DNA from 4 places in the Arthrobacter sp. fls2-241-R2A-172 genome. Region 4 is predicted to be linked to each of the others. Evidence: riboswitches for the same ligand, from Rfam matches in the RefSeq annotation. Region 4 holds a riboswitch; each other region holds the start of a gene.
What was found. Region 4 has a riboswitch for thiamine pyrophosphate ahead of thiC (phosphomethylpyrimidine synthase ThiC). Riboswitches for the same ligand answer to the same signal wherever they lie in the genome.

Region 1 (3,480 bases), on a different contig from region 4:
GGGCAAGTCGACCCGTAGGGTTAAAGCCAACGCGGGGTCACTTCCGGCCCATCCCAGGGGGATTTATGGGCCGGAAGTGACCCCGCGTTGCTTCAAACGGTGATGCGCTAGACGATGTCCTGGGACTTCGCGAAGCGGGCGATGGCACGCTGGGTGCCCCTGCTGGCCAGCACCTGGATGAGTGTGCTCACGAACGCCGAGATCAGGGCGAAGGTGAGGGCGGAGCGAAGGCTCGTTTCCATGTCATCGTTGCCTGTGGGCGGCTTGTTGCCTGTGGCCTTTTCCCACCCTTTGTTGACGAGTTTTGTTCCGACGAAGCCTGCCCCGAGGCTTACTCCGGCGCCGATCAGCTTGAAGAAGAGGTTCATGCCCCCAGCCTAGCCGCAACGCGTGGACCGGCAACGCTAGCGGCGGCTTTCCCGTTCCTTGAGGAAGGCGGCCAGGGAGCCTGCAGGTGCCAGCACGGGGACGACAGGGTGATCGGCCGACCATACGGCGCCGACGGTCCCGTATCCGGCGATTTCCTTGAGGAGGTAGAAGGTGGGCGGCATCAGTTTCAGGGTGCCTGCTGCCTCTGCCGCGAGGATTCCCTCCACGGGCATCCACAGGGATTGCCACGCTTCGGTTGTTTGGTGGTGGGGCTCCATGTCCGTCGAGGGCCTGGCCACATAGAAGAACGTGTCGAAACGCTTGGGCATGTCGATCGGGGTAATCCAGTTGGCCCATGGGCGCAGGTCACTGGCGTCGATGCTCAGTCCGGCTTCCTCACGGACCTCCCGGATCGCGGCTGTGAGCACCATTCCTGCTTTGGCAGCGGCATCGTCGGAACCGATGGAGCTGGCCTGCCAGTCCGCCGCATGGCTGCTGAGCAGTTCGGTGGCGTAGTCCCACCCGGAGTGGTCGGCGGGGTCCACGCGTCCTCCCGGGAAAACCACCATTCCTGCGGCGAAGTCCATGGTGCTGACCCTGTGCTGGACGAACGCCTCGAGCCCGGACGGGGTATCGCGGAGCAGGATGACGCTTGCGGCGAGGCGTGCTTCAGCCACGTCAACGTTGTCTGGGAGGCCAGAGCCGGGTTGGTCCGTCATGAAGTGTGCCCCTTCGCTTTGGATGTTGCTGGATCATTCTCTCAGGTCCGTTGCGAGGCCTGGTGTGCGTGCCAAAGCGTGGGGCAAGGGTGCAGAGTGGGCCTCGCAAAAGCGCGTTCGTTGGGTTGCGAGGCCTGGTGTGCGTGCCAAAGAGTGGGGCAAGGGCGCAGAGTGGGCCTCACAACGGTGGGGGTGGGCCGGAATGTGACCGGACCGCAGTCCCCACCGCGGAGTGCAGGTGTAAACTGAACCAGCCCAGCAGGGCAGATTTAATAACGACAGGGGAGCGCCGCCGTCGGAACCTGCAGAGATGCGGGAGCCGCGAGGGCGCTGAGAGTGCGGACAGCCGCAGACCCTCGAACCTGATCCGGTTAGTACCGGCGCAAGGGAGTCGAGCTTCTCAGAGTGTCCGGAACCGGGCGGCGCAGGCCGGCCGGGTAATCCGGGGAGCACTTTCCCCTCCTGTAACTCAGGAGGCAGAAAAATGACCACGGTAAGCGTGAAGAAGACCAGTTATAACTGGCGTGTTGTAGACATTGTGGTGGCAGCCTTGATCGCCATCGCCGGCGGCGTGATTTTCTGGGCATGGTCCCAAGGCGCCGCACTGGTATCCATCCCCATGAACGCGGCGTATCCGCCGCTGACGGGCCTGATCGCTGGCGGTTGGATGATTCCGGCGGTCCTGGGCATGCTCATCATCCGTAAGCCGGGTGCCGCCCTGTTCTGCGAGTCCGTTGCTGCCACAGGCGAACTCATCATGGGCTCCCAGTACGGCACCACCGTACTGATCTCCGGCGTCCTTCAGGGCCTTGGCGCGGAGCTCATCTTCGCCGCGTTCCTCTACAAGAAGTTCAACCTGCCCACCTCGCTCCTTGCCGGTGCAGGTGCGGGCCTCTTCTGCGGCCTCAACGACTCGTTCCTTCCCTGGGGCTGGAACATCGCCTACGAGGCAATCGACAAGCTCACTTACATCACGTTCACCACGATCTCCGGGGCGATCATTGCGGGCGCACTGTCATGGATTGCCACCCGCGGCCTGGCGAAAACCGGCGTCCTTAGTTCCTTCGCGTCGCGCAAGGCCGCTTCGGAGCCCGTCTTTAGCTGATGCCCGTCATTGAACGCGGCGGCCACGTCCGGCCTGCCGCCATCACAGCCGAGGGCTGGGGATGGCGGCACGCCGGAAGGGCCACGCCAGCCATCCAAGGCCTTGACCTCAGGATCGAACCGGGGGAGCGGGTACTGCTGCTCGGCCCCTCGGGTGCGGGCAAGTCCACGCTCCTGCATGCCCTCGCGGGGGTGTTGGGGGACGAAGAAGACGACTCGGACGAGACTGGCTCGCTGCTGCTGGACGGCGCTTCTCCCCGGGAGCAGCGCGGCCGCGCAGGTCTGATGCAGCAGGACCCGGAAACGCAGGTTGTCCTGTCCCGGGTGGGGGACGACGTCGCCTTCGGCGCCGAGAACCTGGCCGTGCCGCGGGAGGAAATTTGGGCCCGCGTCCATGAAGCGCTCGACGACGTCGGGTTGCGGACCGCTGCCGGCGGCGGACTGGCGTTGGATCATCCGACGGCGGCCCTGTCCGGCGGGCAGAAACAGCGCCTCGCGCTTGCGGGGATTTTGGCGATGCGGCCCGGGCTGATCCTGCTGGACGAACCAACGGCCAACCTGGACCCAGCAGGGGTCCTTGAGGTGCGGGACGCAGTGGGCCGCTGCCTCGACAAGACCGGAGCCACCCTTGTTGTGGTGGAACACCGCGTGTCTGTGTGGAAGGACCTGGTGGACCGGATTGTGGTGTTGCAGCCAGGATCCGGCGGCAACGGCACTCCGGGCGTCCTGTTGGACGGGGCGCCGGAGCAGGTCCTGTCCGAGGCCCGGACCATGCTGATGGCAGCCGGCGTCTGGGTTCCCGGATACGTCCCGGCAACCCGTGCCCGGCGCACTGAGACCTCCGCCGCGCAACTGCTTCTTGCCGCCCAGGATGTGGCAGTCTCGCGAGAAAAGCCCCGCCGAAAGGGATTCCGGACCATCTCTCCGGTTCCTGTGCAATCCGATGTCAGCGCCCAGGTCAGGGCGGGCCAAGCGCTCACCATCACTGGTCCGAATGGTGCCGGTAAGTCTACGTTCGCGCTCACGCTGGCCGGCCTTTTGGCGCCGGTGGACGGCAAAGTGAGTGCCGCCGTCGAGCTTTCAGAAGGGGCCGGGATCGACCCGTTCAGGTGGAAGGCTGACCAGCTGATTTCCCGCATCGGGACCGTATTCCAGGAACCCGAGCACCAGTTCGTCACGGGCAAGGTGCTGGATGAGCTGATGTTTGGTCCGAAGCACCTTGGCCATGGCGAGGAACGCGTGGACGAACTGCTGGAGCGGTTGCGGCTCACGCATCTGGTGAACGCGA
Region 2 (3,480 bases), on a different contig from region 4:
CGATGCCGAACAGGCCAGCAAATGGTCCACATAGGACTTGGTCACGGGACCCGTTGTCCCGGACACGTCGCGGCTGCTGAGCCAGTTCCTGTGCAATTCCGACTCGACCTCCAGGCACTGCCGGGAGCCCTTGGCCCAGAACATCTGCTCGTCTTCAGTAGGAGCCAGGGCGCTGGCCCGGGCCAGGACCCGGGAGTAGCCGTTGAGGTAGATCGCGTCCTGGGCCAGGTAATAGCCGAACGCGGATTCCGGCAGGCTGCCCTTCTGAAGGCCATCGATGAAGCCAAGCCGATGGATCGCCTCGAGCTCCGCGCGTGCGAGTTCCCACAAAGTCGCTGCGAACTCGCCGGGCCTCAGACTCCGCTGGTGGTGGAAGTGGTGGATCGGCCCGCTTCCTCGTCCTACTTCCAACGCCCCGGACTGCCTCAAAGCCTCAAGCAACCAAGGCTTCACCTCCCGCAGTGAAGCTTCCCAGTCCCCCGTGCTAACCTGCACCGTGGCCAGGGCGGACGACAACGAACACCCTGTGCCGTGGCTGTTCCGGGTATCGATGCGGGGCCCGTCGACCTCGACCACGTCCTGCCGCAGCAACCCGCTCGTATTCACCAAAGCATCAGGACACGCCGTTCCCGCCAAGTGGCCGCCCTTCACAAGGACCGTGTTCCCGTACTCAGCGGCCAACCGCTTACCCTGGTCCAGCGCCGAAGCCCAGTCCGTCGCCTCCGTTTCACCCAGGAGCACCGCCAGCTCGGGAAGGTTCGGGGTCAGGAGGTCTGCCAGGGGCAAAAGCGAACGCAACGCCTTCTCAGCGGACTCGCGCAGGAGCCTGTCTCCGCTGGTTGCCACCATCACCGGGTCCAGGACCACGACGGCGGGACGCACCTTTTCGAGCCAGCTGCGGACTTCGTCGATGACCTCTGCGTCGCCGAGCATGCCGATTTTGACGGCGTCAATCTCAATGTCGTTGCTGATGGCGTCCAGTTGTTGGCGCAGAAATTCGACGGGGGGCACGTGGACGGCGCTGACGCCCACGGTGTTCTGGGCTGTGAGGGCGGTGATTGCAGCCATGCCGTAACCACCGTGGGCCGCGATGCTCTTCAAGTCCGCCTGGATCCCTGCCCCACCGGAAGGGTCGGAGCCGGCGATACTCAGCACCCGCGGTGTTGGCCTGCCCGAAGCAACCGGGTAGACAGGAGAATATGCTGCAGTCATGTGGACATCCCTTCGCCGGTGCTAACCGGACAGGTTCAACGGGTCTGGATCTCAGCCCGGCCCAACGCCAGGCACCCCGTGTCTGTCCCCCAGCCTAACCGGGAAGCAGCCCGGCCCGGGAACAGCGCTGCGTAGGGGCCCGGATATGACCCATTGACGTCCCCAGGTCTGGCCATGGACGTCCTGGACGCGCAAAAGACCCCGTAGCGACTGCCGGGGCAGTTGCTACGGGGTCCGATAAGCCGTGAGCGGATCAGAGCTCGGAAGCCGGCACGCCGACTCCCAGGATGATGGGCTCGTCTGCGGGTGCCTTTTTGGCTGGTTCCACAGGGGCCTTAGCCTCGTGGGACGAACCTTGTGGCGCCGACGCAGTCACTTCATGGTGTTCAACGCTGGTTTCGTTGGCCGCACCTTGGGCCCTGCTTGCGCTGCGGTTACGGCGACCCCGGCGACTCCCGGACGTCGAAGCGGCTTCCCGATCCTGCTCAGCGGCCCGAGCCGGGGCTGCCACCTTCGGGGCACCAAAAGCTTCGCGGACGGCAGCTGGTTCCGCTTCCGCCTCCGGCGCCGCTCCCAGGTGGGAGAATGCCTCCGCCAGCAGATCCAGGCTCATTGCCGGTTTGGCCGCCTGTGGTTCGTCCTGGTGTTCAACGAACGGCAAAGCGACTTCTTCGCCACCGAAACGCAGGACCGGGGTGGAGCGTGCTTCCCGGACTGCTGCCTCGTGGGCCGTTGATTCTTCGTCGTTGCCATGAGCTACGGGTTCGTCGGCAGCCGTCTGATGCGTTGACCGCGCCAGTTCCTCTGCACGGTGAACCTCGTCGTCGTGCAGGTGGGCAGCGTGCGCTGCAGCCGCAATGGTAGCCAACGCAGCGCGGGTTGCCTCGGCCTTTGCCTGGCGCGCAGGGTCCTGCGGTTCATGGTGCGTTGGCGAGGCCGCGGGCGCGGCCGGCGCAGACTGAACCGGAGCGGGGGCTTCGGAAACAGCCTGTCCCCCACCCTTGCCTCGGCGGCGCTTCCGTTCCGTACGGGCCGCCGGTTGCTGCTGCTGTGTCTCTGTGTGCGGGCGGTGGTGCTCAGCGGCCACAACGTTGGCACGGCGGTGTTCCACCGGCTCATCGTGTGTCACGACGCCACGGCCGGCGCAGTGCTCGCACTGCTCGCCGAAGACCTCGAGGAGGCCGGTGCCCATGCGCTTACGCGTCATTTGCACCAGGCCCAACGACGTGACTTCAGCGACCTGGTGCTTGGTACGGTCGCGGCCAAGGCACTCAACCATGCGGCGCAGCACAAGATCGCGGTTGGATTCCAGGACCATGTCGATGAAGTCGATGACAATGATGCCGCCGATATCGCGCAGGCGCAGCTGGCGGACTACTTCCTCGGCAGCTTCGAGGTTGTTCTTGGTGACAGTCTCTTCGAGGTTGCCGCCGCTGCCGGTGAACTTTCCGGTGTTGACGTCCACCACGGTCATGGCTTCGGTGCGGTCAATGACCAACGAACCACCCGAGGGCAGGAAGACCTTGCGTTCCAGGGCCTTGTGGATCTGCTCGTCGATGCGCCAGGCAGCGAAGATGTCCTGGTCCTTGGTCCACTTCTCGAGGCGGCCCACCAGGTCAGGGGCAACGTAGGTCACGTAGGCCTCGATGGTGTCCCATGCGTCGTCGCCGGAGACGATCAGCTTGGAGAAGTCTTCGTTGAAGACGTCGCGCACTACCTTGATGGTCAGGTCGGGTTCGCCGTACAGCAATTCCGGTGCAAGGACCTTGGTTGAGGAGGCTTGCCCCTCAATGCCCTCCCACTGAGCGCGCAGGCGGTTGATGTCGTGCGTCAGCTCTTCTTCCGAGGCACCTTCAGCTGCGGTGCGGACAATGACGCCGGCGTTTTCCGGCAAGCGGTCCTTAAGGATGCGCTTGAGGCGGTTGCGTTCGACGTCCGGCAACTTGCGGGAGATACCGGTCATTGAGCCGCCCGGTACGTACACCAGGTAGCGGCCCGGCAGCGAAATTTGGCTGGTCAGCCGGGCACCCTTGTGACCCACGGGGTCCTTCGTGACCTGCACCAGGACAGAATCGCCTGACTTCAGGGCGTTCTCGATCCGGCGCGGCTGGCCTTCAAGGTTGACAGCATCCCAATTGACTTCGCCGGCGTACAGCACGGCGTTACGGCCACGGCCGATGTCCACGAACGCGGCTTCCATGGAAGGCAGTACGTTCTGGACCTTGCCGAGGTACACATTGCCGATCAGCGAGTCCTGTTGTGTCTTGG
Region 3 (3,480 bases), on a different contig from region 4:
CGCGGCACCACCTCTGAATTGCGCGCGACGGCGACACCCAGCTTGCCGCCGTCGGCCGCCTGTCCCCTGTGGTCCAGTTCGCGGCCGGTGATGGCGGTGACGAGGGTGCTGACAGAGGCGTCATCGGCCACTGCATGGTCGGATCCATTGAGTTTGATGTTCATGCGCTTTCCTTGCTGCGGGCGTGTGCTGGGACGAAGTTCCGTGGACCGGTTGCGCTGGCCGTAAAGCGGTCGGGGCGGAAAGGGGCCCACTGTGGATCGGTCGATCCGTTGATCAGTTCGCCGACAATCCTTGCGGCTACCGGTGTCAGCAGGACTCCGTGACGGAAGAACCCGGTGGCAACCACCAAACCCTCAATGTCGCCATTGGTTCCGGCGACGCGGCCAAGCAACGGCGCGTTGTCCGGCGTCCCTGGCCTGCCGCGGGCTGTTGCCTCCAGGAGTTCGAGTTCGGCGACCGCGGGGACCAGGACCTGGGCGTCGCGCAGGAGTTGGTAGACGCCGCCCGCTGAGACGGCATTGGAGGCCGTGGACAGTCCGTCCTCACGCTGGGTCGCTCCGATCACCACGGTGCCGTCGTCGCGGGGGACGATGTAGACGGGAACGCCCCGCACTATCCCCCGGACGGTGGAGGTAACGAGAGGTTGCAGGTTGTCCGGAACCCGAAGCCGGAGGATGTCACCATAGACCGGCCGCAGGGGCAGCGTGAGCCCTTCGGGCAGGCCGTCCAAGCCGGCGGCGCCCAGACCGTTTGCGACCACCGTCTCGGTGGCAAAGACCCTGGTGCCTGACTCGAGTTCGACTCCAGAGACCCTGCCTTCATCCCACAGGAGACGATGTGCCAGCGCTTTCACAGCGAATCCGTTGTCCGCCCCCGTAACCCAGCTCGGATCATCGGGAGAGTGATCCGACAGTTCGGCCAAAAGGCAGGCGGCGAGCTTGCGGGGATCCACCTGGTGGTCGGTGGGGATGTCGAAGGCACAGGAAATTTGGGGACTCAGCAAGGGCTCACGCTCCCTCGCCTCCCGGAGGGCCAATGGCTCCACTCCCAAGCCTGCAGCCTTCTGTACCACCCGGAGGTCTGCGAGCGCGCGGCGGTCGGCGGCGTCGGCACCCACGGCGAGGGTCGGCGTCGTGCGGTATCCGGCGGCGTGCACCCCTCCGGCGAGCGCGCCAACAAAAGCGGGCCACAGCCGGGAGGATTCGACCATGAGTTCCAGGAGTTCTTCTTCCTGGTAGTGCAGTTCACTGACGGGTGCCAGCATCCCGGCCGCTGCGAAAGTTGCGCCGTTTGCGGGCCAAGGGTCGATGAGGGCCACTGAGCGGCCCAGCCTGCGCAGTTGGTGGGCGATGCCCAACCCGATGATGCCGCCGCCGATAATGGCTACATCTGCATGAATGGCGTCTGCCATGTGTTCCCTTCCCTACGCCGGTATTAGCCGGATCAGGTCAAGCGGTCGGCGCTGAAGCCCTCTCAGCCGGACGGTCACATAGTCGAACGTCGCGGCTCCCGCAGTACGTGCCCAGTGTAGAGGAACTACTCTGGTTCCCATGACCCAGCCTGAATCCCTCGCCTCAGCCCGACTCTATTTGTGCACCGATGCCCGGAAGCGACAGGGCGATTTCGAAGACTTTGTCGATGCCGCCTTCGAGGGTGGGGTGGACATCATCCAGCTCCGGGACAAGTCGATCGAGGCAGCCGAAGAACTGGAATTGCTGGCCATCCTGCGGAGTGTGGCCGAGCGGCACGGACGGCTGTGGGCTGTCAACGATCGGGCCGATATTGCCAGTGTTTCCGGGGCTCCTGTGTTCCACGTGGGCCAGAAGGACCTGCCCCTTCCGGTGGCCCGTACCTTCCTCCCGGCCCCTGCCGCGATTGGACTTTCCACGCACACTCCGGAGCAGGTCAATGCGGCCATTGCCGCTTCTACCGGCGACGGCGGCCTGGACTATTTCTGTGTCGGTCCGGTTTGGGCGACACCCACCAAACCGGGGCGCCAAGCCGTTGGGCCGGACCTGGTCACATATGCCGCAGAAGCGATGAGGCGTGCCACGGAAACGACCGACGGCGCCGTGCAGCTCCCGTGGTTCGCTATTGGCGGCATCGACCTGGGCAACGTGGAACAGGTCCTTTCGGCGGGGGCCAGCAGGATCGTGGTTGTCCGTGCCATCACCGAAGCCGCAGACCCGACGGCGGCTGCCAAGTCGCTGCTGGAAGCCCTGGACTCAATTTAGCGAAAGTCGCTCACCGTGCGGCCTTGACATGGTGTGATCCCCGGAATCCGGGCTACCCTGATTTTCGTGTCACATCATCGGATTGCACCCAACGTCGACGACTCGTCGGACCAGCTCGCAGCGGCCCTCGCCGCACTCCGGACGGAGCTGGAACTCCCAGGCGACTACCCCACGGGGGCAGTGGAAGAAGCCCGAAAAGCCGTGGCGGACCTGAAGCTGCCTGAACGCGACCTTCGGGACATTCCGTTTGTCACCATCGACCCGGCCACGTCGACAGACCTGGACCAGGCGCTGTTCATAGAGCGCGCCGGTGACGGTTACAAGGTCCTCTATGCGATCGCCGACGTTCCGTCCTTCGTGGCTCCCGGTGGTGCCCTCGACACGGAGACACGCCGGCGCGGCCAGACCTTCTATGCTCCGGATGGACGCATTCCCTTGCACCCGGAAGTCATCAGCGAACATGCCGGCAGCCTGCTGGCAGAGCAGGACTGTGGCGCCTTCGTCTGGGATTTCGTCCTGGACGCGCAGGCCGAAGCAGTGACGGTGACAGTGGGCCGCGCCACCGTGCGCAGCCGGGCCAAGCTAAGTTACAAGGGCGTCCAGGAGCAGATCGACGACGGAACGGCACCGCCTGTACTGCAGCTCCTCAAGGAAGTGGGGTTGAAACGGGTTGAACTCGAACGCCTCCGCGGCGGCGCGAGCCTGAACATGCCCGAACAGGAGATCGTCCAAGCGGCCGACGGCGGCGGGTACAGGATCGTTGCTGCCCCGTCGTTGCCGGTGGAGGACTGGAACGCGCAGATTTCACTCATGACCGGGATGGCGGCAGCTCAGCTGATGCTGGACGGCAAGGTTGGCATACTGCGCACCATGCCCGCACCGGATGAACGCTCCCTGCGGCACTTCAAAAGGCAGACCACGGCCCTTGGTAAACCCTGGGACGGACGGATCAGCTACGGCGAATACCTGCGGACCCTGGACGCATCAGACCCAAAGCAACTCGCCATCCTGCACTCAGCCGGGACGTTGTTCAGGGGTGCCAACTACACACCTTTCGACGGCGAGGTCCCGACGGAAATCATCCAGGCAGCCATCGGCGCTCCGTACGCGCACACCACAGCACCGTTGCGCCGCCTCATCGACCGTTTCGTCCTGGTGATCTGCGAGGCACTGAGCAACAAGCGGGACATCCCTGCCTGGGCCCGGGAAGCCTTGCCGTCCTTGCCCGAGATCATGGCCTCGT
Region 4 (3,480 bases):
GGATGGCGGTGTGGAACAGGCCCGCTTCCCCACGGCCCGGGATCTGCAGACCTGAGGCAGGCGCCAGGTGGACAACAGGCTTTCCCGTGCGGCCCAAGTACAGTCCGCCATCCTGCTCGGCCACGATGTCCAGGCCCAAGGCGCGCTGGTAGTAGTCGCTCATGACCTTCATGTCGCCAACCTTGAGCATGACGGTGCCCATGGTGAGTTCGGCAGGAAGAAGATCCTGGCTGTTTGCTGTAGTCATGTGAAGCTCCTGGGTTTGAGGCTGCCGCCCTTTCGGCACCTTTCTACTAGTACTAAATTACTTGAAGCTTCAATTTATTCCTAACGGATGATCCCGCCACGCAAAACGATGTGCTGGAGTTCGGCCACGGTGTTGAGGGCGACCCGCGGATCTTCACGGCAGAGAACGACGTCGGCACTCGCCCCTTCGCTGATTGCTTCGGCACCGAGCCACGCCCTTGCGCCCCACGTTGCGGCCTCCAGGACAGCGGAAGGCGGCAGGCCGGCGTCGTGCAGTTCCTTCATCTCGTCCGCAATCCGGCCGTGCTTGATCACGCTGCCGGCATCGGTGCCCGTGTAGATGGTGACACCGGCTTCGAAGGCCTCCAGCACGCGGTCGTGGCGGCGTTCCCACAGCTTCGCCATGTGATCTGCGTAGACGGGGAACTTGGGCGCGGCCTGGGCGGAAATCTCCGGAAAAGTCGCAATGTTAACCAGCGTAGGGACAATCGGAACGCCCTGCTCCACAAGCCGCGGAAGGTGCCGTGGCAAGAGGCCCGTAGCGTGTTCGATGCAGTCGATATTGGCGTCCAGCATGTCGTCAATGGTGTCTTCTGCGAAGCAGTGGGCCGTAACCCTGGCTCCCTCATCGTGCGCGGCCGAAATGGCGTCCTTGACCAGCTTGGCCGGGAAGGACGCGGCCAGGTCACCAATGCCGCGATCGATCCAGTCGCCCACGAGTTTCACCCAGCCATCGCCGTCACGGGCTTCTTTGCGGACGGTCTCCACGAGCTGTTCGGGCTCGATTTCATGGCCCAGTCCTCGGAGGTACCGCCGGTCCCTGGCTATGTGCCGGCCAGCCCTGATCAGTCGCGGCAAATCCCCACGCCCTTGGACCCAGCGCGTGTCACTGGGCGATCCTGCATCACGGATCAACAGTGTGCCGGCCACCAGGTCTGCCCTTGCCTGGGCGAGGGTGGTCTGCTCATCAACCGCACCGCCCGGCCCCAAACCGATGTGGCAGTGGGCGTCGACAAAGCCGGGCAGGACCCAGCCGTCGAGCACAACGTCCGGTGCCGCCACCGGCTGGATGAACGTCAGGCGACCGTCAACGGACCACATGCCCCTGCGCTCCTCGCCTGCTGCTACGAGCACCGTACCGCTGAATTCGATGATGTTGGCCATGGCAAAAAGCCTAGCCCTGTACGTGCCGGGCAGGCCCGCAACGCCATATGACTGTGCGGCCGCAGGCAGCTGTGGTAGCTTCGTCTACGACCACACGGGGGCCCCTGCAGGGGCTGAGATCGGACTGAGGCAGTCTGCGACCGTTGAACCTGTCCGGGTAATGCCGGCGAAGGAAGTGAGCAGTCCCTTGAGCACCACAGAAACACAGCACAGCCCTGCCCAAAACGCGTCCGTCGTGGAGACCGGGGCACCGGAAACCGTGACGCAGTCGTTGAAATCCCACTCGCTGGGGTGGCTTGAAGATCCCGAACATGGCATTCGCGTTCCTGTCACCGAGATCGCGCTGGAACCCTCCCCCAATGGCCAAGCCAACCCGCCCCTGCAGGTTTATCGAACTGCCGGACCGGGCAGTGATCCGAGAGTCGGGCTGGAACCGTTCCGTGCACCCTGGATCGAAGGCCGGGGCGACACGGAGCCGTACTCGGGCCGGGAAAGGAACCTGCTCGACGACGGCAAGTCCGCGGTCCGGCGCGGTGCGGCATCGGCGGAGTGGAAGGGCGCACAACCGGTGCCCCGCCGCGCCGGCGAGCAGAAAACCGTCACACAGATGCACTATGCCCGGAAGGGCATCGTGACGGAGGAGATGCAGTTCGTGGCCTTGCGCGAGAACTGCGATGTCGAATTGGTCCGCAGCGAAGTTGCCGCCGGACGCGCCATCATCCCCAGCAACATCAATCACCCGGAATCCGAACCGATGATTATCGGCAAGGCGTTCCTGGTCAAGATCAACGCCAATATTGGCAACTCCGCGGTCACCAGCTCCATCACCGAGGAAGTCGACAAACTGCAGTGGGCGGCGCAATGGGGCGCCGATACGGTCATGGACCTCTCCACCGGCGATGACATCCACACCACGCGGGAATGGATCATCCGCAACTCCCCTGTTCCAATCGGCACGGTTCCCATTTATCAGGCACTCGAAAAGGTCAACGGCGAGGCCAATAAGCTCACGTGGGAGATCTTCCGCGACACCGTGATTGAACAGTGCGAACAAGGGGTGGACTACATGACCGTCCATGCCGGGGTGCTGCTGCGCTACGTCCCGTTGACTGCCAATCGCGTCACCGGCATCGTTTCCCGCGGCGGCTCGATCATGGCCGGCTGGTGCCTGGCCCACCACCAGGAGAACTTCCTCTACACCCACTTCGACGAACTGTGCGAGATCTTCGCCAAGTACGATGTCGCCTTTTCGCTCGGCGACGGGCTGCGTCCCGGCTCCATCGCGGACGCCAATGATGCCGCGCAGTTCGCAGAGCTGGACACCCTTGCCGAGCTGACCCAGCGGGCGTGGGAGTTCGATGTCCAGGTCATGGTTGAAGGCCCGGGGCACATCCCCTTCCACTTGGTACGTGAAAACGTCGAACGCCAGCAGGAACTGTGCAAGGGCGCCCCGTTCTACACACTGGGTCCCTTGGTTACGGATGTGGCGCCCGGCTACGACCACATCACCTCGGCCATTGGCGCGACCGAAATCGCCCGCTACGGCACGGCAATGCTCTGCTATGTGACACCCAAGGAACACCTTGGCCTGCCGAACAAGGACGACGTCAAAACCGGTGTGATCACCTACAAGATCGCCGCCCACGCCGCTGACCTCGCCAAGGGGCACCCTGGCGCGAACGAGCGCGACGATGCACTGTCCAAAGCCCGCTTCGAGTTCCGTTGGCGCGACCAGTTCGCACTGTCCCTCGATCCTGTGACAGCCGAGGCGTTCCACGACGAAACCCTGCCCGCCGAGCCGGCCAAGACCGCGCACTTCTGCTCGATGTGCGGGCCGAAATTCTGCTCCATGCGGATCAGCCAGGATATCCGCGATGAGTACGGTTCAGCTGAAGCGCAGGCCGCAATCGCCGGCATGTACAGCGGCATGAGGGAAAAGAGCCAGGAGTTCCTGGCTTCCGGCGGGAAGGTCTACCTGCCGGAACTGCAGGTACCCGGCACTGCGGGCAATGGCAGCTCAGGACGCCTGAACTGACATGGCCCGTCCCACGTCCGCGACGAACGAGCGGA

Region 1: linked by a shared signal. The riboswitch ahead of QRM57_RS17385 (ECF transporter S component) and the one ahead of thiC (phosphomethylpyrimidine synthase ThiC) in region 4 are both predicted to bind thiamine pyrophosphate.
Region 2: linked by a shared signal. The riboswitch ahead of thiD (bifunctional hydroxymethylpyrimidine kinase/phosphomethylpyrimidine kinase) and the one ahead of thiC (phosphomethylpyrimidine synthase ThiC) in region 4 are both predicted to bind thiamine pyrophosphate.
Region 3: linked by a shared signal. The riboswitch ahead of thiO (glycine oxidase ThiO) and the one ahead of thiC (phosphomethylpyrimidine synthase ThiC) in region 4 are both predicted to bind thiamine pyrophosphate.

The regions. Positions count from the first base shown of each region.
Region 1 is NZ_JARVTB010000013.1:20,582-24,061, forward strand. Features, by position in the region: gene mnhG (monovalent cation/H(+) antiporter subunit G) at 1-18, shown strand, start outside; gene QRM57_RS17375 (DUF4235 domain-containing protein) at 108-368, opposite strand; gene QRM57_RS17380 (NUDIX hydrolase) at 405-1,088, opposite strand; TPP riboswitch at 1,359-1,495, shown strand; gene QRM57_RS17385 (ECF transporter S component) at 1,573-2,193, shown strand; gene QRM57_RS17390 (ABC transporter ATP-binding protein) at 2,193-3,480, shown strand, end outside.
Region 2 is NZ_JARVTB010000002.1:502,540-506,019, forward strand. Features, by position in the region: gene thiD (bifunctional hydroxymethylpyrimidine kinase/phosphomethylpyrimidine kinase) at 1-1,212, opposite strand, end outside; TPP riboswitch at 1,203-1,301, opposite strand; gene QRM57_RS05190 (Rne/Rng family ribonuclease) at 1,466-3,480, opposite strand, start outside.
Region 3 is NZ_JARVTB010000004.1:587,334-590,813, reverse strand. Features, by position in the region: gene thiS (sulfur carrier protein ThiS) at 1-164, opposite strand, end outside; gene thiO (glycine oxidase ThiO) at 161-1,414, opposite strand; TPP riboswitch at 1,407-1,526, opposite strand; gene thiE (thiamine phosphate synthase) at 1,554-2,237, shown strand; gene QRM57_RS10910 (RNB domain-containing ribonuclease) at 2,304-3,480, shown strand, end outside.
Region 4 is NZ_JARVTB010000009.1:71,742-75,221, reverse strand. Features, by position in the region: gene QRM57_RS14445 (VOC family protein) at 1-247, opposite strand, end outside; gene QRM57_RS14440 (amidohydrolase family protein) at 328-1,410, opposite strand; TPP riboswitch at 1,495-1,602, shown strand; gene thiC (phosphomethylpyrimidine synthase ThiC) at 1,598-3,445, shown strand; gene QRM57_RS14430 (alpha/beta fold hydrolase) at 3,428-3,480, opposite strand, start outside.